DNA from 4 places in the Bradyrhizobium sp. S3.7.6 genome. Region 1 is predicted to be linked to each of the others. Evidence: predicted binding sites of a transcription regulator. Region 1 holds the regulator's gene; each other region holds the start of a gene.
The links. The regulator LexA, encoded in region 1, represses DNA repair genes until DNA is damaged. The targets are predictions, from matches to a motif close to TGTTCNNNNTGTGTTCNG.
Positions count from the first base shown of each region.

Region 1 (7,967 bases):
CTCTCCGTGCGCAAGGGGACTGCGCCCGAGGTCGGCAGCTTCGTGCAGTTGAAGGCGCGGCTGTTGCCGCCGTTGTCGCCGGTGCGCCCCGGCAGCTATGACTTTTCGCGCGACATGTTCTTCCAGGGCATCGGCGCCTCCGGCTTCGTGATGGGTACGATTGCGGCATCGGTGCCGCCGGATGCCGGTGGCTTGCGGCTGCGTTATGCCGCCTTCATGCAGGGTCTGCGCGATGCGATAGACGCGCGCATCCGAGCCACGCTCGAGGGCGACAACCGGGCGATTGCGACCGCGCTGCTCACGGGCCGGCGCGATGCGATTACCACGCCCGTCAACGACGCCATGTTCATCTCGGGGCTCGGACATGTGCTCTCGATCTCCGGCTATCACATGGCGGTCGTCGCCGGCGTGGTCTTCTTCGCGGTGCGCGCGCTGCTGGCGTTGATCCCTGGAATGGCGGCCGGCTTTGCCATCAAGAAATGGTCGGCGGCCGCGGCGCTGGTCGCAGCCGCGTTCTATCTGCTGCTGTCGGGCGCGGAGGTCGCGACGCAACGCTCGTTCTTCATGACGGCGGTGGTGCTGATCGCGGTCATGGTCGATCGCCGTGCCATCACCTTCCGCACGCTGGCGGTGGCCGCGCTGATCGTGCTCGCGGTCGCACCGGAAGCACTTGTGCATCCGAGTTTTCAAATGTCCTTCGCCGCGACGCTCGGACTGGTGGCGCTGGTGCAGATCGGCATGCCGAACCTGTTTGCGTCGCCCGATCATTCCGCGACCGCGCGGATTGCAATGTGGGGCGGGCGCGAAATCGCGATGCTGTTCCTGGCCTCGCTGATTGCGGGGCTCGCGACCACGCCCTATGCCGCCTTCCATTTTCACCGCGTGACGCCGTTCGGCGTGCTCGCCAACCTCGGGGCGATGCCGGTGGTCTCGGCCCTGGTGATGCCCGCGGGCCTGTTGGGCTTGATTGCAGCGCCGTTCGGACTCGATGGTCCGTTCTGGTGGCTGATGGGGATCGGCATCGACTGGATGGTTGCGGTGTCGCGCTGGGTGGCCGCTTTGCCGGGCGCGGTCGGCCGCATCTCGGCTTTCGGCATAGCACCGCTGATCGCGGCAAGCTTGGGAATCATCGTGATGGGCTTGTTGCGCACGCCGTTGCGCTGGGCCGGCGCGGTGGTGTTGTTGGCCGCGATCCTCTGGGGACTGTGCGCGCGCCAGCCCGATATCCTGATCGCCGGTGACGGCCAGAGCGTCGCGGTGCGGGGCAGGGATGGGCACCTGCATCTCATCAGGTCGAGCAAGGACAGTTTTCTTCTGAAGGAATGGCTCGCCGCCGACGCCGATCCGCGCGACGCCGGCAGTGCCTCACTGGCCGCCGGCGTGTCGTGCGACGAAGCCGGCTGCGTGACGCCGCTCGCCGACGGGCGCCTGGTCGCGCTGGCCTTGCGCATCGATTCACTGGCTGACGATTGCAGCCGTGCCGCGCTGGTGGTGACGGCGCGGCCGGCGCCGCCGGATTGCGCGGCGATGGTTGTCGGCCGTCAGCGTCTCGCAAGGCAAGGCGCGCTGGCGCTGACGCGAAGCGGCGACGGTTTTGCGGTTCAGGCGGCGAAGACGAGGGGGACAGACCGTCCGTGGTCGCCGGCGGCGGCCGGCGAGGCGGATTTCAGCGCGAGCCTTGCGCCGCAGGCGGCGGCTCCCCGCAACCGCGACGCGACGCCATCGGAAGCCGACCTGCAGGCCGAGGATTGAGCGGACGGGTTACAGATACCAGGCCAGCACGGCGTCGAGCCTGGCGTTGCCGATCACCGGAAGGACGACCATCTGGCTCAGCCCAGAGGCGCTGGCCTGCAAGGCCGCGACCGAGACGTCACGCGCGAGATCGTCGTTGAGTGCGGGCATGCCGGTGGCCCAGGCCCCGCCGATGCTGCCTTCGCCTTTGGCGATGGATTTCGTCGCATAGAGCGCGGCGAGGTCGGTCTGCGCGCTGCAATCGCCGGCGCGGAAGACCAGCGCCGAACGGGCCTCGTCCGGGACCCAGATCTCGAAGCGTCGCGCAATCGGGGTCGCCTGCGCGGAGAGAAATGTCAGCACCCAGGTCTGATCGGTGCCGGTCCGGTAGGGAACGCCGACGCCGAGATTGATTCCGACCTTGGCGGCGTCCTCCCAGCGCAGAAAACTCCTGGCATCGTGCAGGTCCTTGATGATCAGCGGCAGGCCGGCTTTCCAGATGCGGCCGGGAAGGCCGAAGCCGCGCGGAAATCTGGTGTGGCGGGAGTTGAATTCGAACATGTCGGCGGTGCCGTAATAGCCGTCGACGAGCCCCATCTCGTGGGAGGTTTCGGCATCGTTGTGCCAGAGTTCGATCGCGCCGACATGGGCCTCGTCGTCGCCGCAGAACAGCACCATGACGGCTTGCAGGAATTCGCCTGAAAACACCGGCACCGCCACGCCGCAGGTCAGCCCGGCGGCGATGGCCTGATCGGTCCGCTTGAAATAGGAATCGGTGAATCTAGTGAGGATCACGGGGTGGCCGCCGGCCCAGGCCTTGCCGGGAAGTCCCTCGTCATATCCGAAGTGCAGATCCTCGCTCACGTCCCTAAACGCGGACAACCCTTCGCCGTAGAGGCCGCCGCCGAATTCCAGCCGCATGCGCGTGCGGTCAGGCACCCAGAGTTCAACGACGCGAATGAAGGTCTTCATCGAACGTGCCCGCCGTCTCAAGCCGCACCAAGCATCGGCCATTTGGCTGCGGAACGGACGTTCAAAATTCAGGCAGGACAGCGCAAACTTCGTGCGGTGGGAGACGCCACGGCTTGGTCCGCCCGATGGAGTTTCGCGGGACACAAACGACACCATCTCGCCGGCCTCGGCCGGCGATGGCGATTTCAATCCTGGCCCGACCTGTCGGCCGGGAATGGCTGCATCAGCCGATCGGCAGGCGGGTGATGGTTGTCCGGCTGTCGGTGATGGTCTGCGGCTTGTGCTCGCGCTCGCCGAGCGGCTGGGTCACCGGTAGCTGCAGCACGGTCGCACGCTGGCCTTCGACCAGCTGCGTCACCAGCACGGATTTGCCGTCGGGGAATTCGATCGCATCATGATGGCGATCGGGAATGTGCGGATCGATCTTGCCGAACTTGCCGACGCGCGAATTGACGGTGCGCGTCCAGATCCAGCGATTGTCGTAGCGGACGTTGTCGGCGAAGGCGAGCTCCGTCCCCGGGAGCAGGCAGACCGCGACGGTCGGATCGGCCGCGGAGGCAAAGCCGCGCGTCGAGGTGCCGCGGAAGGTTGTCGTGACGATCGTCTCGCCGACTTCGGCGGGACGCGACGCGACGGCATGCAGGCTGTAGTCACACATCGGGTGCTCCTCATGCAGGGATAGCGACCCACGTCTCTTAATCGAGGCGCAGGCCTCTATCAGAGTGGAAATACCAAACGTTCTGCCGGGTTGTAGGCAAATCTACGGCTCGCCGCCGCAGGCCGCAATCACATTAACTTTCCCGAATCCACCAGGAACAAAGCCCGCCCCTTTGCATTCTGCAGGCGCGTGTCAGCGCCCCGCAGGCGCCGACCAGCCGGAATACTGCCAGCCCGGCCGCGACGGTTGGTCGACGGCGTCGAGGGCCTTGCGGACTTGCTCGCTAACGGCGGTGTCCTTGCGGACATGGGGCCGCGATTGCGCGGCTAAGGTTTGTACGTCCAAGGCTTGCGACGCTGATGCTGCGATCAGCGGCGCCACAGCAATTGTGCTCAGAACGATCCGGCGCATGACTTCTCCTCGAACCTGAAGGCCGCGAAGCAGAGCTGCTTCGTGCGGCGTGCCGAGGATTTACCGCTGGAGGAGGGGCCGGATAATCTGCGCGAAACCAGAAAGACTATCCAGCGGAAGCGGACAATCGTCCGCTCCAATCTCGGATCGGCGATGCCGATCCAAAGCGCGCGGGGCGCCAAATAACCGATACCGGCACGTCCGGTATCAATACTTCCGGTACAGCCCGATCAGCTTGCCCTGGATCTTCACCCGGTTGGGCGGCAGAATGCGGACCTCATAGGCCGCATTGGCGGGCTCGAGCGCGATCGAGGCGCCGCGGCGGCGGAAGCGCTTGAGCGTCGCCTCCTCGTCGTCGATCAGCGCCACCACGATATCGCCGGTATCGGCGCTCTCGTTGCGCTGGATCAGCGCCATGTCGCCGTCGAGAATGCCGGCCTCGACCATGGAATCGCCGCGCACTTCGAGCGCGTAATGTTCGCCCGAGCCGAGCATGTCAGGCGGTACGCTGATGGTGTGGCTGCGGGTCTGCAAGGCCTCGATCGGCGTACCGGCCGCGATGCGGCCCATCACGGGGACCGCGACGGGGCGCTCGCCCTCGTCCGCCGGCGGGCTCGAAGTCGTGCGGATCTTGCCGAGATTGCCTTCGATGACGCTCGGCGTGAAGCCGCGGCGGCTGCCGGCAGCGGCCTGAAGCTCGGGCAGCTTGATCACCTCGATGGCGCGGGCCCGGTTGGGCAGGCGCCGGATGAAGCCGCGCTCCTCGAGCGCAGTGATCAGGCGATGGATGCCCGATTTCGAGCGCAGGTCGAGCGCGTCCTTCATCTCATCGAAGGAGGGCGGCACGCCGCTTTCCTTCAGCCGTTCGCTGATGAACCGCAGGAGCTCGTATTGTTTGCGCGTTAACATCTCGACCAAAATCCCCCGGTTGATGTCGTTCGATTCCGAGACGCTGAATTCAGCAGTAAGCCGCTACATTCCCGAAACAAATCATGAACGGACACTATATGTTCGATACATGTTCCGCAACTGCTTAATTTACCGTGAACGCGACAAAGTTCGCGGAACGCACGCGAACGAAGCGCTCAGACGGGCAGCCGCAAGACCTCGCAAGGCGTGCCGGCTTCGGCCTTCGACGCGAATGGCGCGCGCACGAGAAGTGCCTGTGCCGCAGCGAGATTCGCAAGCAGCGAGGAATCCTGGTGATTGACCGGAAGGGCGACGAGCGTGCCGTCATCGCGCAGCTCGAGGCGTGCGCGCAGGTAATCCTCGCGCTGGTCGTTGGCGCCGACATCGCGGCCGAGCACCGCGCGTTCGCGGCGGTGATGAATCATCGAACGGCCCGAAAGCGCGCGAATCAACGGCACCATGAACAGGAAGCCGCAAACGTAGGATGACACGGGATTGCCGGGCAGGCCGATCACGCGCATCGCGCCGAGCCGCCCGTTCATCATCGGCTTGCCCGGCCGCATCGCGATCTTCCAGAACGCCATCGAGATACCTTCGTCCCTCAGCGCCTGCTGGACCAGATCGTGGTCCCCGACCGACGCGCCGCCGGTCGTGATCAGGATGTCGGCGCCGCTCTCCCGCGCGCGGCCGATGCCGGCCGTGGTGGCCTCCAGCGTATCGGCGGCAACGCCGAGGTCGATGGTATCGGCGCCCTCGCTGCGGGCGAGCGCGTGCAGGGCGTAGCCGTTGGAATAGACGATCTGGCCGTGGCCCGGCGTCGTACCCGGCATCACCAGCTCGTCGCCGGTCGCGAGGATCGCGACCTTCGGGCGTCGCCGGACTGGCAATTGCGGGTAATTCATGCCGGCGGCGAGCGCGAGGTCGCGCTCGGTGAGCCGGGCTCCCTTGCGCAGCAGCACGTCGCCTTCCGAGAAGTCGACGCCGGCGGGGCGGATGTGCCGCCCCGTTACGGCGGCTTCCTTGATGGTGATGCGCTTGCCGTCCGCGATCGTGTCCTCCTGGATCACGACCGCATCAGCGCCATCGGGAACGACACCGCCGGTGAAGATACGCACGGCCTCGCCGGCGCCGATCGATCCCGCAAACGGGCGGCCCGCCGCGACCTCGCCGATCAGGGTGAGCTGGGATTCGATCTTCGCCGCATCGACCGCGCGCACCGCATAGCCGTCCATTGCCGACATCGCCTGCGGCGGCTGCGTGCGCCGCGCGGCGACGTCGCGCGCGAGCACGCGGTGGAAGGCTGCGTCGAGCGCGATCATCTCTTCAGGCAGCGGCTCTGCGCCCGCCAGCACCGCAGCGAGCGCGTCGGAAACCGGCATCAGGGCCACGGGTGAAAACTCCTGCTGGGCCCGTTCGGGCAAATCGGCGGCGAGAGTTCTAGCCGAGTGCAGGCGCAGAGGCAAAACAGTGGCCGCGCAGGATGATTTATCCTGCGTCATCCGCTCTGCGATGAAGGGTGAGCATCAAGTCCGCCGCGGCATGATCCAGAAGGCGAGACAGACCGGTACGAGGATGGCCATGGCGAGGACGAGAAAGACGAGAGCCACGGCCAGCATCGGTCAGCCCCCCGGCTGCTTGTACGGACTGACGTCCGGCGCTGCGGGGCCCTGATCCCTGTCAGGCAGCGGGTCGGCCTGGGATTTCAGGTCGGCGGCCTTGCTGATCAGCTTGGCGGAAAGCTCAGAATCCGATGTGGTCCTGGCGAATTTCATCAGCAGAGAGGCCTGCTTGGTGAGGTAGGTTTTGCCCAACACGACGATAAGCCCGATGTAGAATTCCCAACGGACTCATGAGTCCTGAGAGGGGCAATCGTTCCGGGAACTCCGTATAAAAATGCACAAAGGGTTTTGGTTCCTCGCCCCCAGGCAAAATAGTTCCATTCGCGGCCCGTCGGCTTGCCGGCCAGAGATCAGATTCCGAGCGCCTTGAGGGCGTTCCCGACGTCGCGGGGCGAGGTCACGTGGACCGTGGTCAGGCCGCGCGACCGCGCTCCTTCGATGTTCTCGGCAAGATCGTCGAAGAACACGATACGGTTCGCGGGCACGCCGATCGCCGCCACGACATGGTCGAAGGCCTCCACATCGGGTTTGCGCAGGCCGATGCTGGACGACAGATACAGCTCGCGGAAATGGCCGAGCAGGGCGGCATATTCCTTCGAGAAGTGGTCCACATGCGGCCGGTTGGTGTTGGAGAAGGCGTAGAGCGGCAACTGCTTGGCCGCACGCGGCAGCAGCTCGGCGATATCGGGCATCTCGCCGGCGAAGATCGCGTTCCAGCCCTCCAGGAACTGCGCGTCCGAGATGCCGATCCCGAGCGAGACGCGCAGCGAGTCAAAATAGGCCTCGTCGCTGATCTTGCCGACCTCGTGCAGCCGATAGGCTTCGCTGTCCCGTACATAGCGCGCGACGATGGCTTCCGGCTTGCAGCCGGCATGTCCCGCCCAGCAGGCGATCGCCTTGGAGAAATCGATGTCGAGCACGACGCGGCCGAGATCGAACAGGAGCGCGTCCGCGCTGCCGGGAGAGAGCGAGCTCATTGCATCCTTTCACTCAATATCGATAGGGGTCATGGTCGAACAGCGGGAACGCGCTGAACACGCTCGGCGCATTCGTTGCGGTCGCCTGGTGCAGGCAGGACTTGTCGACCTCGGCGAACGAGGTGGCGCCCAAGAGGCCTAGGCAGCGCAGCACCTCGTCCTCGAGCAACTCCAGCATTCGCCTCACGCCGGCCTCGCCGGCTGCGGCCAATGCCCAGCATTGCAGCCGGCCGATGCCGACCATGTCCGCGCCCGCCGCGATCGCCTTGACGATGTCGGTGCCGCGGCAGAAGCCGCCGTCGACCATGATCTTGGCGCGTCCCTTCACGGCGTCGACGATCTCGGGCAGCACATGCATGGCGCCGCGGCCGTGATCGAGCTGGCGGCCGCCATGGTTGGAGACGTAGATCCACTTGACGCCGTGGTCGACCGCGATCCGGGCGTCCTCGGCGGTGGCGATGCCCTTCAGGATGAGCGGGATCTTGAACTTGTCCTTGATCATCTTCACGGTCCGCCACTCCAGGCCCTTCTGGTAATCGCCGCCGGTGGCGCGCAGGCGGCTCTCGCGAACATAGCGCTTGGCAATGTCACGTTCGCGACGGCTGTAATGGGCGGTATCAACGGTCAGGCAGAAGGCGGCGTAGGCGTTCTTCTCGCTCCGGCTGACGACATCGGCGACGAAATCGTCGT
Region 1 covers NZ_JBSSEQ010000001.1:4,761,385-4,769,351, forward strand. The annotation lists gene ACVJ5M_RS23015 (ComEC/Rec2 family competence protein) at 1-1,752, shown strand, start outside; gene ACVJ5M_RS23020 (GAF domain-containing protein) at 1,762-2,703, opposite strand; gene ACVJ5M_RS23025 (hypothetical protein) at 2,927-3,361, opposite strand; gene ACVJ5M_RS23030 (hypothetical protein) at 3,554-3,772, opposite strand; gene lexA (transcriptional repressor LexA) at 3,980-4,681, opposite strand; gene ACVJ5M_RS23040 (molybdopterin molybdotransferase MoeA) at 4,858-6,069, opposite strand; gene ACVJ5M_RS23045 (hypothetical protein) at 6,301-6,495, opposite strand; gene ACVJ5M_RS23050 (HAD family hydrolase) at 6,651-7,277, opposite strand; gene ACVJ5M_RS23055 (alpha-hydroxy acid oxidase) at 7,291-7,967, opposite strand, start outside.

Region 2 (7,967 bases), 190 kb from region 1:
CTTCGGCCTCGTGACCGGCCAGGTCGGCTACGCCTGGAGCAATGTGCTGTTCTACGCGAAGGGTGGTGCGATGGTTGTGAGCGACAAATACGAGGGCTTCACCACCGCCACCGGCTTCGTGTTCGACAGGGCGAATGAAACGCGCTGGGGCGGAGCGGTTGGTGCTGGCCTCGATTTCGGCGTAACGCCCAACATCGTGGTCGGCGTCGATTATGTGCACGGCTTCATGGGATCGCGCGACAACCGCTTTACGTTCAACAACGGCACGTTCTCGCGCGCCGATCGGATCCGCCAGGACGTTGACATTGCAACGGCCCGCGTCAGTTACAGGTTCGGCGGCCCCCTCATCGCCAGATACTGATCTTCGTCTCCAACGCCATCGCGTTACGAAAGGCCGGCCTTGTGCCGGCCTTTTTGTTTTCGCGCGAGGGTGCACCCAACCGTCTTGGAGTCGTGAGGCGCGCGCAATGCGTCCGCGAATGGCTTTGGCGAGTTGGGGACGTGACATGAAGACGTGGATGCTGGCTGCGGTCAGCCTGTTCGCACTCGGCGCGGTCGCGCCGGCTACCGCCGCCGATCTCCCACTCTACAAGGCGCCGGCGGCCGCCGTTCCCGTCTATGACTGGAGCGGCATCTATGCCGGCATCAACGGCGGCGGCGGCTTGGCCCATGCATGCTGGGGCGTGACCCGCGCGCTCGGCATCGCTGTCGATCCGGCCGTTGGCGAAGGCTGTCACAATGCGGACGGTGGCACGGTCGGCGGACAACTCGGCTATCGCTGGCAGAAATCGCGCTGGGTGTTCGGCATCGAGGGCCAAGGCAACTGGGCCGACTTCAAGGGCAGCAATGTCAGCGTGGCGCTGCCGCTGTTCACCAACCAGACCAAGATCGACAGCTTCGGCCTGTTCACTGGCCAGATGGGCTACGCCATCAACAACCTGCTCTTCTATGGCAAGGCTGGCGCCGCGGTGGCGCACGACAAGTACGACACCTTCGTCCCCGGCGTCCCGGCCGCGGTGTTCAACAGTGTCAACCAGACCCGCTGGGGCTACGCGATCGGCATCGGCGTGGAATGGGGTTTTGCGGAGAACTGGTCGGTCGGCGGCGAGTACAACCATGTCTTCCTCGGCCATCACAGCGCCGACTTCGCAACTCTCGTCGGCGGCTTCGCCCCGCGCACCGACAGGATCGGCCAGGATATCGACATGGGCCTGATCCGCATCAATTACCGCTGGGGCGGCCCGGTCGTCGCCAAATACTGAGACAAAGCTTCCCTCAGGAACCTCCAAGTCCTGATCACGTGCGGATTGCCCCAAATCCGCATTCAAACGCGAACGAAGGGCTGGCCTCGCGCCGGCCCTTCGCATGTTCCGGGCGCCCCGCTCCTGCCAGATGCCGCCAGCGCGCCAACAATCCGTTGACGATTCGCACACGCCACTGGAAATCCGTCCCCGTTCTTCCTACGTTCGCTGCCATACCCATCGGCGCCGATCCCGGTTCCGGGCGACGCGCGCCTTTTTTGTTGGCGCGATCGCGCACCTTTGGGATTCGTTGAGGGCAACTCGGATGGATGAAGTGATCAAGGCGAAGCGCCAACAGCAGAACGCGGGATCCAGCCTGCGCGCAATTACGATCCGTGGCGCGCGCGAGCACAACCTCAAGAATGTCGACGTCGAGATTCCCCGCGACAAGCTGGTGGTGTTCACGGGGCTGTCAGGCTCCGGCAAATCCTCGCTCGCCTTCGACACCATCTATGCCGAGGGCCAGCGCCGCTACGTCGAATCGCTGTCGGCCTATGCGCGTCAGTTCCTGGAGATGATGCAGAAGCCTGATGTCGACCAGATCGACGGCCTGTCGCCGGCGATCTCGATCGAGCAGAAGACGACCTCGAAGAACCCGCGCTCGACCGTCGGCACCGTCACCGAGATCTACGACTACATGCGCCTGCTCTGGGCGCGCGTCGGCGTGCCCTATTCGCCCGCCACGGGCCTGCCGATCGAGAGCCAGACCGTCTCGCAGATGGTCGACCGCGTGCTGGCGCTGCCCGAAGGCACCCGCCTCTATCTGCTCGCCCCCGTCGTGCGCGGCCGCAAGGGCGAGTACCGCAAGGAGCTCGCCGAATGGCTCAAGAAGGGCTTTCAGCGCGTCAAGATCGACGGCACCTTCCATGAGCTCGCGGAGGCGCCGACGCTCGACAAGAAATTTCCGCACGACATCGACGTCGTGGTCGACCGCATCGTGGTGCGCGCCGACATCGGCCAGCGTCTCGCCGAGAGCTTCGAGACCGCGCTTAAGCTCGCCGAGGGCCTTGCCGTCGTCGAGTTCGCCGACGCGCCCGCCGCCGCTGCGCCTGCCGAAGAGAAAAAGAAGACCGCAAAGATCCACGACAAGAGCGGCCCCGAGCGCATCCTGTTCTCGGAAAAATTCGCTTGCCCCGTCTCCGGCTTCACGATTCCGGAGATCGAGCCGCGCCTGTTCTCGTTCAACAATCCCTACGGCGCCTGCCCGGCCTGCGGCGGCCTCGGCGTCGAGCAGCATGTCGACGAAGACCTCGTCATCCCCGACAAGGAGCTCGCCATCGGCAAGGGCGCGATCGCGCCCTGGGCCAAGTCGTCGTCGCCCTACTACGTGCAGACGCTGACCGCGCTCGGCAAGCACTACAAGTTCACGCTGACCACCAAATGGAAGGATCTGCCGAAGAAGACGCAGAACGCGATCCTCCTTGGCTCGGGCGAGGACGAAATCAAGTTCTCCTACGAGGACGGCGTCCGCTCCTACGACACAAAGAAGCCGTTCGAGGGCGTCATCACCAACATCAACCGCCGCTATCGCGAGACCGAGAGCGAGTGGGCGCGCGAGGAGCTCGCAAAATATTTTCACGACGTCCCCTGCGAGGGCTGCAAGGGTTTCCGGCTGAAGCCCGAGGCGCTCTGCGTCAAGATCGGCGGCAAGCACATCGGCGAGATCTCGGAGCTGTCGGTCAGGAAGGCCGGCGAATGGTTCGAGACCGTGCCCGAGGCGCTGAACACGCAGCAGAACGAGATCGCAGGCCGCATCCTCAAGGAGATCCGCGAGCGTCTCACCTTCCTGCTCGATGTCGGCCTCAACTACCTCACCCTGTCCCGCTCCTCCGGCACGCTGTCCGGCGGCGAGAGCCAGCGCATCCGCCTCGCCTCGCAGATCGGCTCGGGGCTGACGGGCGTGCTCTACGTGCTGGACGAGCCCTCGATCGGCCTGCACCAGCGCGACAACGCACGCCTGCTCGATACCCTCAAGCGCCTGCGCGACCTCGGCAACACCGTGATTGTGGTCGAGCATGACGAGGACGCGATCCTGCTCGCCGACTACGTCCTCGACATCGGCCCCGGCGCCGGCATGCATGGCGGCAACATCGTCGCCGAAGGCACGCCCGCCGAGATCATGCGCAACCCGAAATCGCTCACCGGCAAATATCTCACCGGTGAGCTCGAGGTCGAGGTGCCGGAGCGGCGCCCGCCGAACCATCGTCGCACCATCAAGGTGGTCAACGCGCGCGGCAACAATCTCAAGAACGTCACGGCCGAAATTCCGCTCGGCCTGTTCACGGCCGTCACCGGCGTCTCCGGCGGCGGCAAGTCGACGCTGCTGATCGACACGCTCTACAAGGCCATCGCCCGCAAGCTGAACAACGCCAGCGAAGGCGCCGCGCCCCACGATCGCATCGAGGGCCTCGAGCACATCGACAAGATCATCGACATCGACCAGTCGCCGATCGGCCGCACGCCACGTTCGAATCCCGCGACCTATACCGGCGCCTTCACGCCGATCCGCGAATGGTTCGCCGGCCTGCCCGAAGCGAAGGCGCGCGGCTACGAGCCCGGCCGCTTCTCCTTCAACGTCAAGGGCGGCCGCTGCGAGGCCTGCCAGGGCGACGGCGTCATCAAGATCGAGATGCACTTCCTGCCCGACGTCTACGTCACCTGCGACGTCTGCAAGGGCAAGCGTTACAACCGCGAGACGCTGGAGGTCCTGTTCAAGGGCAAGAGCATCGCCGACGTGCTCGACATGACCGTCGAGGAAGCCGCCGACTTCTTCAAGGCGGTGCCGCGCGTGCGCGAGACCTTCCAGACCCTGCACCGCGTCGGGCTCGATTACATCCATGTCGGCCAGCAGGCGACGACCCTGTCGGGCGGCGAAGCCCAGCGCGTCAAGCTCGCGAAGGAGCTGTCGAAGCGCGCCACCGGCCGCACGCTCTACATCCTGGACGAGCCGACCACCGGCCTGCACTTCCACGACGTCAAGAAGCTGCTTGAGGTGCTGCACGAGCTCGTCGCACAGGGCAACACGGTCGTCGTCATCGAGCACAATCTCGAAGTCATCAAGACGGCCGACTGGGTCATCGACCTCGGCCCCGAAGGCGGCGACGGCGGCGGCGAGATCGTCGCCTGGGGCCCGCCGGAGGACATCGCGAAAGCGCCGCGGAGCTACACGGGGAAGTTTCTGGAGCCGGTGCTGAAGAAGGCACGGAAGCCGAAGCGGAGGAGCACGAGCGAGGCGGCGGAGTAGAGTTCATTCCGCCTCGTCCGCGGGATCATCGGGGAAAGGCTGCAAGTGTCCGCGATGCCCAGCCGCACCTACATGCTCTTCCGCAAGGCAATCCTCGCCGAGCAGCAGGTAACCTGCATCTACGAGGGGCGTTATCGCGAGCTCTGCCCCCACATCATCGGCACCAACAAGATGGGTGAGGAAGCCGTCCTCGCCTGGCAATTTGGCGGCGAGAGCAGCGGACCGCTGCCGCAATGGCGATGCCTGAAGCTCGCCAATATCACCAACGCCCGCACGCGCGATGGCCCCTGGCACGAGGGCGGCTCTCACCGGACTACTCAGACCTGCGTCAGCAACATCGATCTCGACATCAATGTTCACGTGCGCAGGTTGCGGTGACGCACATGCGTCCCACGGCTGACGGGCTTGCCGGCCATGATCGCAGGGTTGATTTCAATGCGCTCGTGTCGCATGGGTGTCCTCGAATTCTTCTAAATAATAGCCGCCACGTCTCGTTTGTCAGCGAACTCCAAAACCTCCTCCATGCACTACTCCCTCGCCATCTTCGATCTCGACGGCACACTGGCCGACAGCTTTCCGTGGTTCCTGCGCACCATCAACGATGTCGCCGATCGCTTCAATTTTCGCCGCGTCGCGGATGACGAAATCGAAGCGCTGCGACATGCCTCGTCGCGCGAGATCCTCGCCCGGCTCGAGGTGCCGCTGTGGAAGCTGCCGGCGATCGCGCGGCATGCGCGGCGGCTGAAGGCGGAGGCGGCGGCGGAGATTCCCCTATTCGCCGGCGTCGAGACGATGCTGCAGACGCTGGCCGGGAACGGCGTGCAGCTCGCGCTGGTGACGTCGGATAGCGAAGCCAATGCGCGCGAGAAGCTTGGCGAGTCCGCCGCCCTGTTCGCGCATTTCGACTGCGCGGCGTCGCTGTTCGGCAAGCCCGCGAAATTCCGCCGCGTGATCCGGCGCGCGGGCGTGGAGCCAGGCCGCGTGATCGCGATCGGCGACGAGGTCCGCGACATCGAGGCGGCGCGCGCGATAGGGATTGCCTGCGGCGCGGTGAGTTGGGGCTACGCCGCGCCGGCGGCGCTGCGGGCGCTTGCGCCCGATCACATGTTCGCGCAGATGGATGAGATCGCAGACGTGGTCTGCCGGATTTCGCTCAAGGCCTGATCCGCAATCGGCCCCCCCCCGGCCCAAGGAGACGGTGATGACACTCTCGGACGCAGCCCGCCTCAAACTCCTGGAGCCGCCGGTCGGCAAGGTGCGCGTGGTGCTCGACACCGACACCTACAACGAGATCGACGATCAGTTCGCGCTGGTGCAGATGCTGCTGTCGAAGGACCGGTTCGACGTCGAGGCGATCTACGCCGCGCCGTTCTTCAACACACGCGCCGACAGTCCCGGCCACGGCATGGAGCTGAGCTACCAGGAAATCCTTCGCCTGCTGGAGCGCCTCAACGTCGCGCCGGACGGCCTCGTCCATCGCGGCGTCACCGACTATGTCGGTCCCGGTAAGACGGCGCAGGCGGCCCCCGCCGTCAACGACCTCGTGGCCCGGGCGCGCGCAGGCTCCCCTGACAATCCGCTCTACGTCATTGCCATCGGCGCCATCAGCAATGTCGCCTCGGCACTGCTCGAGGCCCCCGACATCATCGACCGCGTGGTGGTGGTCTGGCTTGGCGGTCACGCGCTGGAATGGCCGCACACGATCGAGTTCAACCTCAAGCAGGACGTCGGCGGCGCGCAGGTGCTGTTCGACAGCGGCGTGCCGCTCGTGCTCGTGCCATGCAAGGGCGTCACCTCGCACCTTCACAGCACGGTGCCGGAGATCGAGCGCTACGTCGAACCGCATGGCAGCATCGGCGCATTCCTCGCCATGCGCTTCAAGGACTATTCGTCCGACCATCTGGGCTGGGCCAAGGAGATCTGGGACATGGCGCCGGTCGGCTGGCTTCTCAATCCCGATTGGGCGCCGAGCGTGATCGTGCCGGCTCCGGTTCCCACGGATCAGATCACGTGGAGCATCGATCGCCGGCGGCATCCGATCCGCTACGTGACCTATGTGGATCGCAACCCGATCCTGAAGAACTTTTTCCTGAAGTTGAAGGCGTTTGCCGGATCTAAGAGTGGTTTAGCGCCGTAGCCCGGATGGAGCGAAGCGCAATCCGGGAAAGTGTCCCCGCATTCCGCTTCGCTCCATGCAGGCTACAGATGCTCCGCGCCCCCTACTCCGTCCTACGCAGGAACGCCCCGAACGCGCGCGGGCCGTCGCCGGTCTTGACCTCGCCGATCACCTTCAGCTCGGTGGCATCGATGATGCTCAATGTGTTGCTCTCCCAGCAGGCGACGATGACGCGCTTGCCGTCGGCGGTCACATTGATGCCTTCGGGATAGTCGCCGACATTGATCCGCTTGACCGGCTTCAGCGTCGCCAGGTCGAACACGCTGACGGTGCCGCCATATTGGTCGGTGACGAAGCCGCGCCCTTGCGTCAGCGCCACCGCATAAGGACGCATCCCGACCGGCACGCGGCCGATCTCTTGGCTCGCGGCGATGTCGATCACCGAGACGTCGTTGGAGCCGACATTGGCGGTGTAGGCGCGTTTTCCCTCGGCATCGATGGTGACGCCGAACGGACGGGTCCCGACCTTGATGGTCGCCCTGCGCTCACGCGTCGCGGTATCGACCACCGAGACGCTGTCGTCGTCGCGGTCCGCCGAGAGCAGCAGCCTGCCATCAGGCGTCACCGCGAGGCCGGACGGGGATGCGCCGACCGCGATGCTGGCCGTGATACTGCGCGAGGCCGTATCGATCACCCGCACTGCCGCCGCATACCAGTCCGCGACGTAGACCGTCTTGCCATCGGGCGTCACGGCAATGCCGAGCGGCCCGCCGCCGACCTCGATCCGCCCCGAGACCTGCCGCGTTGCGGCGTCGACCACGGTCACCGCCTTGGCGTCGGGGCTCGTGACATAGGCAAAGCGCCCATCCGCGCTGACGGCCACGCCGGCCGGCTTGCCGCCGATCGGGATGGTCGCGACGCTGCGCGATGTCGCGAGGTCCACGACCATCAGATCGTCGCTGAGCTGGTTGGTGACGAACGCCTCTTCGGCGGACGCGCTGCCAATACTGGCAGCGCAAAGGCTGGCGGCGAGCGCCGCCAGGATCCGCGCCCGCACGGTCAGCTTCCGCTCTCGATCTTCTTCTTCAGCGCTTCGAGGCCGGCCTGATAGAGCCCCTTCACCGCCTTCACCGCGGCCTCGTCGCTGAGCTCCGGCGGCGGATCGTTGTTGGGGAAGCCGCGGTAGAACGCGCCCGCCCATTCCAGCGTCGCGCCCTTGCCGTCGGCGCTCGGCGTCACCGTCAGCGTCGAGGAATAATTGGTGACCGGCAGCACCTTCACGTCCACCTTGGTGATCCGGTAGGAA
Region 2 covers NZ_JBSSEQ010000001.1:4,955,993-4,963,959, reverse strand. The annotation lists gene ACVJ5M_RS24095 (outer membrane protein) at 1-361, shown strand, start outside; gene ACVJ5M_RS24090 (outer membrane protein) at 507-1,262, shown strand; gene uvrA (excinuclease ABC subunit UvrA) at 1,567-4,545, shown strand; gene ACVJ5M_RS24080 (hypothetical protein) at 4,591-4,923, shown strand; gene ACVJ5M_RS24075 (HAD-IA family hydrolase) at 5,068-5,709, shown strand; gene ACVJ5M_RS24070 (nucleoside hydrolase) at 5,747-6,682, shown strand; gene ACVJ5M_RS24065 (YVTN family beta-propeller repeat protein) at 6,765-7,718, opposite strand; gene ACVJ5M_RS24060 (SRPBCC family protein) at 7,721-7,967, opposite strand, start outside.
Region 2: uvrA (excinuclease ABC subunit UvrA) is a predicted target of LexA. The motif match lies at 1,453-1,470, and genes of this name have one in related genera.

Region 3 (7,967 bases), 2.8 Mb from region 1:
CTGCACCTTCGCGCCTGCGAGCGTATTGCCGACATGTTCGATGGTGGTGATGGCGCGGTTCGCAACCGCGCTGACCGGCAGGACACAGGAGCGCACGGCCTTGCCGTCGACATGCACCGTGCAGGCACCGCATTGCGCGATGCCGCAGCCGAATTTCGTGCCCGTCATTCCGAGGATGTCGCGCAGCACCCACAGCAGCGGCATTTCCGGCGGCGCGTCGAACGATTTCGTTTCGCCGTTGATGGTGAGAGTTGTTGCCATATGCATCCCCTTGCTCGCTTGATCGCTTGCGGCGATCTCGTCGGCGAATTCGTGCGCGACAATAATCATACTGATGCGAAACGATGAAGCGCCAGAATATCCGGCGATGCATATTTGCGTTGCCGACGCGTCAGGCCATGACGTTCACGAATTTGTGCGGCGATCGCTGCAGCGGAATTGGGCCAATTGATATGATAATCGTCATGTTGTGACGCATTTTCGTCGCATGCATCGTTGATCGCCGCAGATGATCGTGCGAATGCGGAAATTCATGCGATGACGAAATTCGTGCGATTGGGAAAGTCGGGCCGTGGCACGTCCTTGCTCGCGGCCATCCTTCGAGACGCCCGCCTGCGGCGGGCCCTCAGGATGAGGACTGAGTGTGCGGCCGTCGTTTTGACGAGCACCGATGCCGCTTAGCCTCATCCTGAGGAGACCGCGAAGCGGTCGTCTCGAAGGACGAGGCGCGCGCTCAGGTCGTGCAAAATGCCATACGCGATAGCTCCACTTTGCGGGAGTGGGCTGCTGCGCTGGCAGATGCAGACTGACCCGGGTGAGGGGTTTGTCTGCACGTATGGGTGATTTCGGAATAGTAGTATTATGCGCCTGTTTTGCCCGACGCGTCAAACTGCGTCCTGGCCTGCCGGCGTAAGTCCTTGATTCCCCTGGCCCCCGCTACTGTGCATGGGGTTGTTTTTCAGGTTTTTGATTCAGGGGGCCGCCGGAGCGACCCTCAGCTCTGCCGAAAACCCATCCGGAAGGCGCCCCAGTGCTTGCCGCGGATCACGATCGGCGAGGACAGGTCCTTCATCAGCACGAACTGTCCGCCGCCCATGTCGCGGCGATAGGTCTGGAGCAGGAACGGTTTTGTGTTGGCCGCGACCTTCTTCACCGCGCGATCGCTGAACAGGCGGCGGTTGCGGCAATTGGCGTTGTTCCAGACGGGGTCCTTGCCCTGCGGCAGGCGGTAGTTCGGGTTGTGGGTCGGCAGATAGCCGCCCTTGGCCCAGGCGACGCAGAACACGATGCGGGAATCGGACTTCTGGATTGGGTCCTGGATGGCGGGCAGCACGCGGTCGGTGAAGTCGACGTAGTTGGTCTTGTATTGCTTGGGATCGGTGCCGGGGGTTTCCCGGTAGTTCTCGTCCATGAGCTGGTCGAGCGTGATCTCGCCGCGGTCGATTGCGGCCTCGAACTCGTCCGAGATCCGCTTTGCGGTCTCGACGACGACGCGGATCAGCGGCGCATCCGATGTCTCCACGCCGCTGTCGGCGATCATTGCGATCAGCGCTTCGGAGGTGTCGAGCAGTTTTGTCACGCGCTGATCGGCGTTCTTGAGATCGCGCGAGGACAGGTCGACGCCCTTGGCGAGCTCGTTGAGCTCGCTGATGACCGTGTCGCAATGGCCGAGATTGGAGGTCGCGGCGCGCGTGACGCTGTCAATCTCCGCTTCCACCGAGGCAAAACCCTGCTGGACCCGCGAGATGATGCCGGAGATCTGCTGGGCGCCTTCGCCGGCAGTCTTAGCGCGTTGCGAAGCGTCGCTGCTCTCGCCGATCAGGCCTTCGATCTGGCCGTCGAGATCGCGCACGGTGTCGGAGATCTGATGCGTGGCCGCACGGGTAGCCTCCGCGAGATTCTTGACCTCGCTTGCGACCACCGCAAAACCACGGCCGGCATTGCCGGCGCGGGCCGCCTCGATGGTGGCGTTGAGCGCGAGCAAATTGGTCTGCTTCGCGATCGCCTCGATCGAGCCGGACACTTTTGCCACCTGCGCCAGCGCCGAGCCGACCGCGCTCAGGCGCGCCTCGATCCGCTCCACGGCTGCGACGAGCTCGGAGATGTGGCTGACCGCGGTGTCGACCGCGCCGCGCGACTGCGCGATCTCGCCGACCGCCGCCGATGCGGTCGATTGCACCGCCTGCGATGCGTTGGCGATATCGTGATTGGCCGAGACCATGGTCTCGGCCGTCTCCTGGAGGTGATGGAACCGTTCGGACTGGTTCGCGACGCGGTTTGCGACCTCCTGGACGTTGCCGGCGATGTCGGCGAGCTCGACGCCGAGGCCGCCGATGCGGTCGGCGAGCTGGTCGATCAGACGTTCGGCAAGTGTCCGGTTGGAGCCGGTGTCCAGGACTGCAAATTGTGCGACGGACATGTTTTGAGAGTCCTCCAGTCAGAGCCGTTCGCCGGCTCTCCGCGGCATTCCCATTCCAATTCCAGCCTTAAAGGATGATTCGCGGCCGGCGTCTTGCCTGAGCGTGCACTACAGCTTGTAAGCCGTGCGGAATCCGCCCCAGTGCCGGCCCTGGACGCGGATCGGGACGTCGATCTCGCGCATCATCACGGTGTTGCCGTTGCCCATGTCGCGGGCATAGCTCTGGACCAGGTACGAGCGCAGGTTGCGCGCGGCGGCGAGCCCTGCCGGATCGTTGAAGATCCGCCGGTTGCGGCTGTTGGCAGTGTTCCAGGCGGTGTCGCCCGGCCGCTGCGGATGCGAATAGATCTTGTTGTGCACCGGCAGGAAGCCGTTGCGGTCGACCATGGCGCAGAATGCCATGCGCGGTTCCTTGGCGAGAAAGGCTTCCTGGAACGGCGGCAGCGTGCGGTCGGCCCAGTCCAGATATTTCGTGCGGTATTGCTGCGGATTGGTGCCGGCGATTTCCGCATAATCGGTGTCGAAGAGGTCGTCGATCTTGACCTCGCCGCGTGCAACCGCCTGCTCGAAAATCCGGGTCACCGCCGTGCCGGCTTCCATGGCGCGGGTGACGAACTCGGTGTTCTCCTCGTGGATCGACCAGAGCCTGTCTTCGATCTTCTCGCTGAGATCGGCGTTGGGGCTGACGAACTGCGCGCGGGCGCCGGTCTTGGACTGCTCGATCACGCGCAGGCGGCAGGCGCCGACGCCTTCGAGGGTGCCGTCGACGACGGCCTGCGTGGCAAGCTTCGCCGCCTCCGCGCCGCCGATCAGCACGCCGTCCATCGCGATCTCGTAGACCTGCAACACGCCGCGCGCGGCTTCGAACTTGAGATGGCAGGGCAGCCGCTCGGTCTTGCGGCGGTCGTCGTGCTCGCTCTGGCGCAGCAGCACGGCACAGCGCGATTTCAGCTTGCGCGCGAAGGTGGTGACGGCCTTGCCGGCGCTGGCGACGTTCTCGCCGTGGGTCTCGGCCGCCTTGGTCGCGGCATCGATCTCGGCCGCGCTCTCGCCGACCGAGATGACGAACTGCGACGCGCTGGCCGCGTTGCCGGAGACCTCGCTGGTGGTGGCATTCTGCTCGGCCACCGCGCCGTTGACGGTATCGAACACCGGGCGGATCGCCTCGATCGCCTGCGCGATGCGATGCACGGCGTCGGCCGAGCCGGCGGCGTCGCGCTGAAGCGCGTCGATCTTCCTGGTGATCTCCTCCGTCGCGCCCTGGGTCTGCACCGCGAGCGCCTTCACTTCGGTGGCGACGACCGCAAAGCCCTTGCCGGCCGCACCCGCACGCGCGGCCTCGATGGTCGAGTTGAGCGCGAGCAGCGTCGTCTGCCGCGCGATCTGCGCGATCAGATTGACGACATTGCCGATGGCGGCGGAGGATTCGCGCAGGCGGTCGACATTGGCGCGGGCTTCCTGCGCCGCGGCGCTGGCTTCGTCGGCGAGCTTGCCGGCCTCGCGCACCTGCGCGCCGATGCCTTGCGCGGACTGGGTGAACTTGTCGGCGGCATGGGCGAAGGTCGAGGCGTTCGACTGCGCGGCATTGGTCCGACCGGTGAGGGCGTCGGTGCGCTCGCGAATGTCCGCGAGCGTTGCCGCGGTCGCCTCCGCGCCGCCGGCCACCGAATTGGCGGCGCGCTCGAGCTGGCGGATCATGGCGCCGAGCTCGAGTTCCAGCAGTTCCAGGATTTCCCTGGCGGAATCGCCCTCGGCCGACAGGGCGGGCGCGGGATCGGCCGGCGACGGCGCGGCCTGTGGGGGTGCCACGGGCGTGGACAAGTCGGGCAGACGCTTCCGAAACAATGCGAATGCCATCAGGTCACTCTTGTCGGGGAACGGGCGGTTGCTATTTTCGCAAGCCGGAATGAAATCAGGGTTAACGGTGCCTGACTCCTAGGCACGGGACACTACGGTATTACCTTAAAGTCGTAGAGCCTCTTTCATTCCGGTGGGTTGGCGGCCTATAAGGCCGCGCTTCCCACGCTCACCTTTGGCGCACGATTCCTTACGAGACACGCATGGCCGGACATTCCCAATTCAAGAACATCATGCACCGCAAGGGGCGGCAGGATGCCCAGAAGTCGAAGCTGTTCGGCAAGCTGGCGCGGGAAATCACCGTCGCGGCCAAGCTGGGCACCCCCGACCCCAACATGAACCCGCGCCTGCGTGCCGCCATCATCGCGGCGCGCCAGGAGAACATGCCGAAGGACAATATCGAGCGCGCCGTCAAGAAGGCGCTCGGCAATGAGGGCGAGAACTATGACGAGATCCGCTACGAGGGTTACGGCCCCGGCGGCGTCGCCGTCATCGTCGAGGCGCTGACCGACAACCGCAACCGCGCCGCCTCCGACATCCGCTCCTTCTTCACCAAGTCGGGCGGCAATCTCGGCGAAACCGGCTCGGTCTCCTTCATGTTCGACCGCACCGGCATCATCGAATACGACCGCAGCGTCGCCTCCGACGACGCGGTGCTGGATGCCGCGATCGAGGCCGGCGCCGACGACGTGGTATCGGGCGAAGGTGGACACGAGATCTACGCCTCGACCGAAGGCTATCGCGACGTCGCCAAGGCGCTGGAAGCCAAGTTCGGCGAGCCGCGCAAGGCCGCTCTGATCTGGAAGCCGCAGAATACGGTCGCGGTCGACGACGAGACCGGCGAGAAGCTTTTGAAGCTGATGGACCTGCTCAACGAGCACGACGACGTCCAGCACGTCTACGCCAATTTCGAGGTGTCGGACGCGCTGATGGCGAAGATTGGCGGCTGAGGTCGCCACCAGCCCCGGATTCCGCTGTCGTCGCCCGGCTTGACCGGGCGACCCAGTATTCCAGAGACGTCTGAGGGAAACGGAGAAGCCGCGGCGTACTGGATACCCCGCTTTCGCGGGGTATGACGTCGGAGGGTGCTGCGGGCAGCGCGGCGATCTCCGACGAGCCCCACTTCCCCTGTTACTTCCGTTCTGTTTCTGTTTCCCCCACCGCAGCCAGCCGCTATCACTGGCCCATGACTGCGCTCCCGATTCGTGGCCCCGTTCGCATCATCGGCATCGACCCCGGCCTGCGCCGCACCGGCTGGGGCGTGATCGAGGCCGAGGGCAATCGTTTGATCTACGTCGCCTGCGGCTCGGTGGAACCACCGGACGATCTGCCGCTGGCGAGCCGGCTGCTCGCGATCCATGAGGGGCTTGCCGCCGTCCTGTCCGGTCACAAGCCGATGGAAGCCGCGGTCGAGCAGACCTTTGTGAACAAGGACGGCGTCGCGACGCTGAAGCTCGGCCAGGCCCGCGGCGTCGCCATGCTGGCGCCCGCGATGTTCGGCATTACCGTCGCCGAATACGCGCCGAACCAGGTCAAGAAGACGGTGGTCGGCGCCGGCCACGCCGACAAGCACCAGATCGCGATGATGCTGAAGATCTTGCTGCCGAAAGCCGAGCCGCCGTCAGCGGACGCCGCCGACGCGCTCGCCATCGCGATCACCCACGCCCATCACCGCCAGAGCACGGCGCTCAGGCTGAAGGTGGTGGGGATATGATCGATCGTCATGCATCGCCGGCGTCATGCCCGGGCTTGTCCCGGGCATCCACGTTCTTTCTCGTCGATGTCAAAGGCGTGGATGGCCGGGTCAAGCCCGGCCATGACGAGAGAGAAGTGCCTGCCGTAGCTGAGGTCCCGAGATGATCGGCAAGCTCAAGGGCCTGATCGATTCCTACGGCGACGATTATGTGCTCCTCGACGTCGGCGGGGTCGGCTATCAGGTGCATTGCTCGGCCCGCACGCTGCAGCATCTGCCCTCGCCCGGCGAGGCCGCGGTGCTGTCGATCGAGACTTATGTCCGCGAGGACCAGATAAAGCTGTTCGGTTTCCGCACCGATCAGGAGCGCGAATGGTTTCGCCTGCTCCAGACCGTGCAGGGCGTCGGCGCCAAGGTCGCGCTCGCCGTGCTCGGCACGCTGGCGCCTTCCGATCTCGCCAACGCGATCGCGCTGCGCGACAAGGCCGCGGTGGCACGCACGCCGGGCGTCGGCCCCAAGGTTGCCGAGCGCATCGTTACCGAGCTGAAGGACAAGGCGCCAGCCTTCGCCAATGTCGATCCCGCCGTCGTCCATCTCGCCGGCGCCGTCGACGACCAGCGCGCGCCGCGCCCGGTGGCGGACGCGATCTCTGCGCTGGTCAATCTCGGCTACGGCCAGCCGCAGGCGGCTGCGGCCATCGCATCGGCATCGCGCAGCGCGGGCGAGAGCGCCGAGACCGCGCAACTCATCCGGCTAGGCCTGAAGGAGCTGTCAAAGTGAGCGCGGCCCACGCCAATCCCGTCGCCGCCCTGCTTCGTCGCCTTTCGCGCGTGGCCGGTATCGTCGTGATTTTCTCCATTGTCGGGCCGCTGACGACCGCCGCGTTGGTTGCTGTGACGGTAACGGCGCTCGGCGCCGCGGTGCTGCAGATGTTTCTCGTGTTCCTCGAACTGGAAGCACTGCGTGCTCTGGTTTCGATCGCGGTCGTGCTGTTGGCCATCGTCACGATTCTCGCCTCGTTCCTTCCTGCAGTCGTCGCCGGCCTGATATTTGCGTTGGCGGCGGTCTACGCCGATCTCAACATGATCTGGATGGCGTGGCTCGCCGCGGCCGTGGGCGCGGCCGGCTTCGTCATGGTTGGCATGTTCGTCGTGCCCTCCGAAACCTCGGCGGTGATCGTGCCGAGTGTCCGTTCCGCGCCCGAGGCGCTGAAGCTTTCGGCGATGCTCGCCGTCGTCGCCGTCATTCCGGCCAGCCTGTGCTGGTGGCTCGCGAAACCGCTGCATCGTGTTATCCTGCCCGCATGACCACTCCCCCACGCATCGTCACGCCCGAGCGCCGCTCCGATGACGTCGGCGACACCGCGCTACGCCCGCAGTCGCTGTCCGATTTCGTCGGCCAGCAGCAGGCGCGCAAGAACCTCTCGATCTTCATCGAGGCGGCACGCAAGCGCGGCGAGGCGCTCGATCACGTGCTGTTCGTAGGCCCGCCCGGCCTCGGCAAGACCACGCTGGCGCAGATCGTCGCCAAGGAGCTCGGCGTCGGCTTTCGCGCGACCTCGGGTCCGGTGATCGCCAAGGCCGGCGATCTCGCCGCGCTCCTCACCAACCTCGAAGAGCGCGACGTGCTCTTCATCGACGAGATCCATCGGCTCAGCCCGGCGGTGGAAGAGGTGCTCTATCCCGCGATGGAGGACTTTCAGCTCGACCTGATCATCGGCGAGGGCCCGGCGGCACGCTCGGTGAAGATCGAGCTGTCGAAATTCACGCTCGTCGGCGCCACCACGCGCGCCGGCCTCCTCACCAATCCCTTGCGCGATCGCTTCGGCATCCCGGTCCGCCTCAACTTCTATACGATCGAAGAGCTGGAAAGCATCGTCACCCGCGGCGCGCGCGTGCTCAATGTCGGCATGAGCGCCGACGGTGCCAACGAGATCGCGCGCCGCGCCCGCGGCACGCCGCGCATCGCCGGCCGCCTGCTGCGGCGCGTGCGCGATT
Region 3 covers NZ_JBSSEQ010000001.1:1,945,655-1,953,621, forward strand. The annotation lists gene ACVJ5M_RS09175 ((2Fe-2S)-binding protein) at 1-261, opposite strand, end outside; gene ACVJ5M_RS09180 (methyl-accepting chemotaxis protein) at 995-2,419, opposite strand; gene ACVJ5M_RS09185 (methyl-accepting chemotaxis protein) at 2,528-4,276, opposite strand; gene ACVJ5M_RS09190 (YebC/PmpR family DNA-binding transcriptional regulator) at 4,480-5,226, shown strand; gene ruvC (crossover junction endodeoxyribonuclease RuvC) at 5,463-5,990, shown strand; gene ruvA (Holliday junction branch migration protein RuvA) at 6,133-6,750, shown strand; gene ACVJ5M_RS09205 (hypothetical protein) at 6,747-7,277, shown strand; gene ruvB (Holliday junction branch migration DNA helicase RuvB) at 7,274-7,967, shown strand, end outside.
Region 3: ruvC (crossover junction endodeoxyribonuclease RuvC) is a predicted target of LexA. The motif match lies at 5,415-5,432, and genes of this name have one in related genera.

Region 4 (7,967 bases), 200 kb from region 1:
CAGGCGTAGCCGCCGGTGCCGTAGAACAGGACCTGATTGACGGCGTAGCCGATACGGCCGCGCACGGTGCCCATGGCATCGGTCTTCGAGCTCGCCGTTGCGGTCACAACGCCGAATCCGGGAACAACAGTGGCGCCGGTCGCCGAAGCGCTGACGTCAGCCCAGGAACCATCAGCCTCGACGCCGAACACGACGTTGCCGGTCTGCCAGTTGTAGCCGGCGGTGCCGCCGACGAAGCCACCCTTCATCTTCGGGTCGCCGGAACCGTTTTCCCAGGCGCCGCCGCCGACGATACCGAGGTAGAAGCCGGTCCAGTTGTAGACCGAGGCCACCGCCACCGGAGCCTTGGTGTAGGGGCGCGCCGCGAGATCAGCGGCCGAAGCCGGAGCAGCGAGAGCGAACAAACAGGCCGAAGCCAACAAAACCTTCTTCATTTTCAAACTAATCCCAGTCCCGGTTTCTGTTTTTGCCTTCCGTGCGTTCGGAAGGACATCGGACGCCGTGGTCCAACTGATGTCGTGCTTACACGAGCAAAGCCGCAAGTTGCGTCTCCCAAAAGCCACAATAATCGCAAAACGTAACGGTGACTGACCTATAATTCCCGTTGCCCACGCAAAAAGGCCGGCGCGAGGCCGGCCTTTGATCTCCAAGCGATTTCAGAGGGATGTCAGTATCTTGCGATCATCGGACCGCCCCAGCGATAGTTCACGCGGACGAGGCCGATATCGACGTCCTGGCTGATGCGATCGGAGCGTGTGGCAACGCCGAGCGGGGCGAAATTGCCGGATCCGGTGAAGCCGATGGTGCGGTTGCCGAGGAAGATGTGGTCGTACTCGAAGCCCACGGTCCAGTTCGGGGCGAATCCGAACTCGACGCCCGCACCCACGGTGCCGCCCCAACGGGTCTCGTTGGCCCGGTCGAACTCGAGGCCGCTGGCGACGTCGAAGCTGCGGTAGCGATCGCTGACGACGGCGCCGCCGCCCTTCACGTAGACCAGGACGTTGTTCCATGCGTAACCGACCTGACCGGTAATCAGGCCGAAGGCGTTGATCTTCGAACGATCGCGCAGGCCGCTGATCGCACTGATGTTGTCACCCGAGAAATCGGCCCAGTTGCCCTGGCCTTCGAAGCCGAACACCCAGTTGGCTGACTGCCAGCGGTAGCCGACCTGGCCGCCGACCGTGCCGCCGGTCGCGTTGTGGCAGCCTTCGCCTACGAGAACGCCACCGCCGATATCGACGTCCCAGCACTTGTGGCTGGTGCCGCCGCCGCCGTTGATACCGATGTAGAAGCCGCTCCAGTCGTAGATGGTCGCGATCATCGGTGCCGGAGCCTTGGTGTAGGGACGCGCAGCGAGATCTGCCGCGATTGCGGGAGCCGACAGCCCCAACGCGATTGCACCAATAGTACCAATCAAAATCTTATTCATTGCAGTCCCCCCAGTTTCTGACCGCTTTTCGAAGTCCCCGAAGCGGCTGATCAGGCGCGACGCCTATAAGAATCTAATTCCGCGGCAAGCGTAGCTTAGGCGGGAGGCGGAGTCCGTCTCCGGAATGCAACAGTCGGGCGGCATCTGAACTGCTTCTAACTTGATGAATGTTAAGCTGTTTCGCCGTCCTCAGGAATTCGGGGAAATTCCATTTGGCGCAGGCCGTCTTTGTGCAGCGCGGTGTCGTCTTGCCAACGCAACAAGGTGAGGGGTGTCATAAGAACAAATCTGGAACGAACCCGCCAGGGGTGCTATATATGGGGATAAGTGGAGGGGTGACGGGCCGATCCGTCCGCGCAAGCGTATAGGGTCGCGTCAACAGGTTGCAGAGGACGCGGGCGCGTCCCGGGCCTTCTAAAATTCAGTGGCATTCGGAGTGGAGAGCGGCGATGGCGGGAAGCGTCAACAAGGTCATTCTGGTTGGAAATCTCGGCAAGGATCCCGAAATCCGCCGCACCCAGGACGGGCGGCCGATCGCGAATTTGAGCATCGCCACCTCGGAGACCTGGCGCGACAAGAACAGCGGCGAGCGCAAGGAAAAGACCGAGTGGCATCGCGTCGTGATCTTCAATGAAGGGCTCTGCAAGGTCGCCGAGCAGTACCTGAAGAAGGGCGCGAAGGTTTACATCGAGGGTGCGCTCCAGACCCGCAAATGGACCGACCAGAGCGGCGCCGAGAAGTACTCCACCGAGGTCGTGCTCCAGGGCTTCAACTCGACCCTGACGATGCTCGACGGCCGCGGCGGTGGAGGCGGCAGCTTCGGCGACGAGCCGGGCGGCGATTTCGGCTCCTCCGGTCCCGTCAGCAGCGCGCCGCGCCGCGCAGTTGCCGCCGGCGGTGGCGGTGGTGGCCGCAACAGCGACATGGACGACGATATCCCGTTCTGAGGCGGGCGGGGGCGCTTCGCCCCTGATGTCACCTTGCTCGCTTGAAACGACAGGATTTCTTACCAATTGGCGGGCAAAGCTCGGTTTTTCCGGGCTTGCCTCATGTGCTGCCTCAAGCCTTTGACGAGGAGTGATGTGAATGGTATTAACTTGATGTTAATCCTATTCACATGGGTCGGCCGTCGATTAGAGGAAGCCCTGCATGAGCGTTGCGCCACTGCTTGAGGCTGCTCCGGCGATCCCGCTGCATGCCTTTGCCGCCATGGCCGCCTTCGTGCTCGGCCTCGTTCAGTTTGCCGCCCCCAAGGGCACGCTGCCGCACCGGACGATCGGCTGGATCTGGGTGGCGCTGATGGCGGTGGTGGCGGCCTCGTCGTTCTGGATCCACCAGATCCGCCTGGTCGGGCCGTTCAGCCCGATCCATCTCCTGTCGATCTTCACGCTGGTGATGCTACCGCTCGCGGTGTGGCGGGCGCATACCCATCGCATCACCGATCATCGCCGCGCCATGATCCTCCTGTTCACGGGGGCGCTGGTCGTGGCGGGCCTGTTCACGCTGGTGCCCGGCCGCATCATGCACCGGGTGATTTTCGGGGCCTGAGACGTGGTTCCCAATGGCTCATTCCAGCTCCGTTCGAAGCGATCGTGCTGAGCTCGTAAGTCTCTGGAAAAACAGTCGGAAAAACCGCTTCCCCAGACCTCGCAAGGGTGGTTATCAGGGGGGCGATGCGCTATATGATTCCCAGATAAAATCTCACCGGATTTCCCCTTGGCTGACGACGACAACAAGCCCGGCGACCAGCCGGCGCAACCCTCGGACATTCGTCCCGTTTCCATCTACGAGGAGATGAAGAAGTCCTACCTCGATTACGCGATGAGCGTGATCGTGGCGCGTGCGCTGCCTGATGCGCGCGACGGGTTGAAGCCGGTTCATCGTCGCATCCTCTACTCGATGAACGAGCAGGGGCACACGCCCGACAAGAAGTACGTCAAGTCGGCGCGCGTGGTCGGTGACGTGATCGGTAAATATCATCCGCATGGCGACCAGTCGATCTACGACGCCATGGTCCGGATGGCGCAGGACTTCTCGATGCGCGTGCCGCTCATCGACGGCCAGGGCAATTTCGGCTCGGTCGACGGCGATCCCCCGGCCGCCTATCGGTACACCGAAGCGCGACTGACGAAGGTGGCGTTGGCTCTGCTGGCCGACATCGACAAGGACACCGTCGACTTCCAGCCGAACTACGACAACAACGAAACCGAGCCGTCGGTCCTGCCGGCCAAGTTCCCGAACCTCCTGGTCAACGGGGCGGGCGGCATCGCGGTCGGCATGGCCACCAACATCCCGCCGCACAATCTCGGCGAGGTCATCGACGCCTGCGTCGCGCTGATCGACAATCCTGCGCTCACCATCGAGGAACTCATCAACATCGTTCCGGGACCGGATTTCCCGACCGGCGGCGTCATTCTCGGACGCGCGGGCATCCGCGCCGCCTACCACCTCGGCCGCGGCTCCATCGTCATGCGCGGCAAGGTCGCGATCGAGACCATCCGCAAGGAGCGCGAGGCGATCATCATCACCGAGATTCCCTACCAGGTGAACAAGGCGACGATGGTCGAGCGCATCGCCGAGCTGGTCAAGGAAAAGAAGATCGAGGGCATCGGCGACCTGCGCGATGAATCCGACCGCGACGGCTACCGCGTCGTCATCGAATTGAAGCGCGACGCCGTGCCGGATGTGGTGCTGAATCAGCTGTACCGATTCACGCCGCTGCAGACGAGCTTCGGCGTCAACATGGTGGCGCTCGACAGCGGCCGTCCGCGGATCATGCATCTGAAGGACCTGCTGGCGATCTTCGTCGACTTCCGCGAACGGGTCGTCACGCGGCGCACCAAGTTCCTGCTCGCCAAGGCGCGCGATCGCGCCCACATCCTGGTCGGTCTGGCGATCGCGGTCGCCAATATCGACGAGATGATCCGCGTCATCCGGACCTCGCCCGACCCGACCACTGCCCGCGACACCCTGATGTCGCGCGACTGGCCGGCACGAGACGTCGAGGACATGCTCACGTTGATCGACGATCCGCGCCACCGCATCAGCGAGGACGGCACGATCCGGCTGTCGATGGAACAGGCGAGGGCCATTCTCGACCTGCGCCTTCAGCGCCTCACCGCACTCGGCCGCGACGAAATCCGCGACGAGCTCGACAAGCTCGCCGGCGAGATCGCCGACTATCTCGACATCCTGCGCTCGCGCGCGCGCGTGCTGGGCATCATCAAGACCGAGCTCGCCGAGGTGAAGGCCGAGTTCGCGACCCCCGCGCCGCACCGTGATCATCGAGCAGGAGGGCGAGGTCGAGGACGAGGACCTGATCCAGCGCGAGGACATGGTCGTCACCGTCTCCCACGCCGGCTACGTCAAGCGCGTGCCGCTGTCGGCCTACCGGGCGCAGCGCCGGGGCGGCAAGGGCCGCGCCGGCATGCAGACCCGCGACGAGGATTTCGTCAGCCGCCTGTTCGTGGCGTCGACGCACACGCCGGTGCTGTTCTTCTCGTCGCGCGGCCAGGTCTACAAGGAGAAGGTCTGGCGCCTGCCGATGGCCGCGCCGAACGCGCGCGGCAAGGCGCTCATCAACATCCTGCCGCTGGAGCAGGGCGAGCGCATCACCACCATCATGCCGCTGCCGGAGGATGAATCGACCTGGGGCAACCTCGACGTGATGTTCGCCACCACCGGCGGCAACGTCCGGCGCAACAAGCTGTCCGACTTCGTCGACGTCCGCCGCTCCGGCATCATCGCCATGAAGCTCGATGAGAATGAAGCGATCGTGGACGTGCAGATCTGCACCGAGCGCGACGACGTGCTGCTGACCGGCGCCGGCGGCCAGTGCATCCGCTTCCCTGTCCCCGACGTGCGCGTGTTTACCGGCCGCACTTCGATGGGCGTGCGCGGCATTGCACTTGCCGAAGGCGACAAGGTGATCTCGCTGGCCATCTTGCGCCACATGGAGACCACCTCGGACGAACGTTCGGCCTATCTGAAGATGCGCCGCGCCGTCGCTGGCGAGGCCGCGACCGAGGAGCCCGCAGTGGATGCCGAGGCCGAGGAGACCTCCGGCAGCTTCCAGCTTCCGCAGGAGCGCTATATCGAGATGTCGGCGGCCGAGCAGGTCGTGCTCACCGTCTCCGTCAACGGCTACGGCAAGCGGACCTCGTCCTACGAGTACCGCACCACCGGCCGCGGCGGCAAAGGCATCGTCGCCATGAGCGTCAACAACCGCAACGGCAATCTGGTGGCCTCCTTCCCCGTGGAAGACGCCGACCAGATCATGCTGGTCACCGACAAGGGCCAGCTGATCCGCTGCCCGGTCGAAGGCATCCGCGTCGCCGGTCGCTCGACCCAGGGCGTGATCGTGTTCGACACCGCCGAGGACGAGCACGTCGTCTCGGTCGAGCACATCACGGAAGAGGCCGAGAGCGGCAATGGCGAGAACGGGAACGGCTCGTAGATCGAGCCGCTCCTGTCGGGTGCCGTCTCCGGCTGACGGTTGCTGTCGATCGGACAGGACCGGCGTGCCACAACGCGCCGCTGCGGGCCTATGATCCCGGAAGCTGCGGCCGGCGCGATGCCTTCCAGCCGAGCACAGCCAGCGGAACGGCCAGTGCCGCCCAGGACAGCGCGTCCCAGCCATCGTCCCCGAGCAGCGCCGACGCCAGCCCGACGAGGGTGAGCACCCCGAGCAGGAATGGCCAGCGAAAGATCTCGTCCGCGGTGTGACGCTCGCGTTTCATGGGCGAAGCCCGGATGTCGCGACGACGGGCGGCCGGTCCTGCGCGTGCGCGGTGAGGCGAGGCGATTTGCGCTTGCCGAGCCAGAGATAGACGCCGCTTCCGAGCACGACGATGGCGGCGAGGTCGAGCAGCGCCCAGATGATCTTCAGCGGCAGGCTGCCGTAGTCCCCGAAATGAAGCGGGCGCGATACCTGCAACGCCCTGAGATACCACGGCAGGCCACGCGCGGTGACGAGCTGCCCGGTTTCGGCGTCGAGCATCGCGGGCGTGAACAGGCGCGAGGTGATCGGCGTCGTGCCCTTGGTCCAGACGATGAAGTGCCGTGGTGTCCCGAACCGTGCGACCGTCGGAAAGATGATGCTGGCCGGCGTATTGCCGTCGAGCGCCCGACGTGCTGCGGCCATGACGTCGTCGACGTCGGCCCATTTCGCAAGCGGCGGCTTGCCCAAGTGCGGCGCGATCAGCTCCGGCATCACCTCCGCGCGCCAGGCGGAGAACAGCGGCAACGATATCGTGTTGATGACACCGGTGACGCCGACGGCAAGCAGCCATATGAGAGTCACTCCGCCGATCAGATTGTGCAGGTCGAGCCATTTGACCCGCGACGCGCCGATACGACGCACCGTGCCGAAGTTGAGCCGGCGCATGAAGGGCGCGTAGAGCACGATGCCGGAAACGATCGCGACGACAAACAGCAGGCCCATGACGCCGAGAAACAGTTCACCCGGCAACCCCAAGAACATGTCGCGGTGGAATATGCGGATGGCGCTCATCAGGCCGCCCTGCTGCGTGTCTTCGCCGATCAGTTCCGCGGTCCTGGAATCGAATGACAGCTTCAGGAAACGTTGGCCGGGGGGAGCTTCGGGCGTAGCCGAGAGGAATACGTTGACGACGTTGGCGCGATCGTCGTCCCAGCCGAGCACCTGGAGGTAGCGCTGCGGATAGCGCGCCTTGGAGGCGTCGACCAGCCGGCTTAGCGGAGCCTGCGGAGTATCCGCCGGGAGCTCTCGGGCCGAGGCTTCCGACTTGAAGAGCTCGTCGATCTCGTCATGAAAGATCAGTGGGAGCCCGGTGATGCAAAGCATCAGGAGGAATAGCGTGCAGACCAGGCTGGTCCATTTGTGGACCAGCGACCACCATTTGACTGACTGTGCTGTCATCCTCTCACCACCGGTAGGTCAGCGTCGCCAGCACCGTGCGCCCCAGCGCCCAGCGGCAGCCGCCGGCGGTGCATAACGAGACATAGGTCTTGTCGAACACGTTGTTGACGTTCACCGCCGCACTGAGGCCCTTCCACTGCTGATATCGCATCCCGAAATCATAGGACAGCACCGCATCGAACACCGTGCTGGCCGGCACCGTGGCGGCGGGCAGGAAGACGCCCGGCACGATGGTCGGAACCGTCAGATTGTTGGCGTTGGTCGTGTACATGTCGTGGACGTAGCGGACGCCGCCGCCGAAGCGGAAGCCGGTGGCAGGACCGCCCTGCACCAGATAGTTGGCCCAGAGCGAGGCGGTGTGCATCGGGACGTTGGCGAGCCGCTTGCCGAAATTGACGTCCTGGGGCGAACTGATCCGGTTGTCGAGATAGGAGTACTGCCCACGCAGGCTCAAGCCGGGCAGGGGGCTGCCGACGACGGACCCTTCGAACCCGCGCGAGCTGACCTCGCCGACCTGCGCCGTTGTGTTGGCCGGAATGCCGGGGCCACTGATGACGGTTGCGACGTTTTGCTGCTTGAAGTCGTAGACCGCGGCCGTGAACATCAGATTGGTCCCGACCGGCTGATACTTCACGCCGC
Region 4 covers NZ_JBSSEQ010000001.1:4,965,779-4,973,745, forward strand. The annotation lists gene ACVJ5M_RS24105 (outer membrane protein) at 1-434, opposite strand, end outside; gene ACVJ5M_RS24110 (outer membrane protein) at 668-1,429, opposite strand; gene ACVJ5M_RS24115 (single-stranded DNA-binding protein) at 1,879-2,376, shown strand; gene ACVJ5M_RS24120 (DUF2306 domain-containing protein) at 2,579-2,977, shown strand; partial or broken gene gyrA (DNA gyrase subunit A) at 3,146-5,885, shown strand; gene ACVJ5M_RS24130 (hypothetical protein) at 5,974-6,168, opposite strand; gene ACVJ5M_RS24135 (PepSY-associated TM helix domain-containing protein) at 6,165-7,328, opposite strand; gene ACVJ5M_RS24140 (TonB-dependent siderophore receptor) at 7,333-7,967, opposite strand, start outside.
Region 4: ACVJ5M_RS24115 (single-stranded DNA-binding protein) is a predicted target of LexA. The motif match lies at 1,708-1,725, and genes of this name have one in related genera.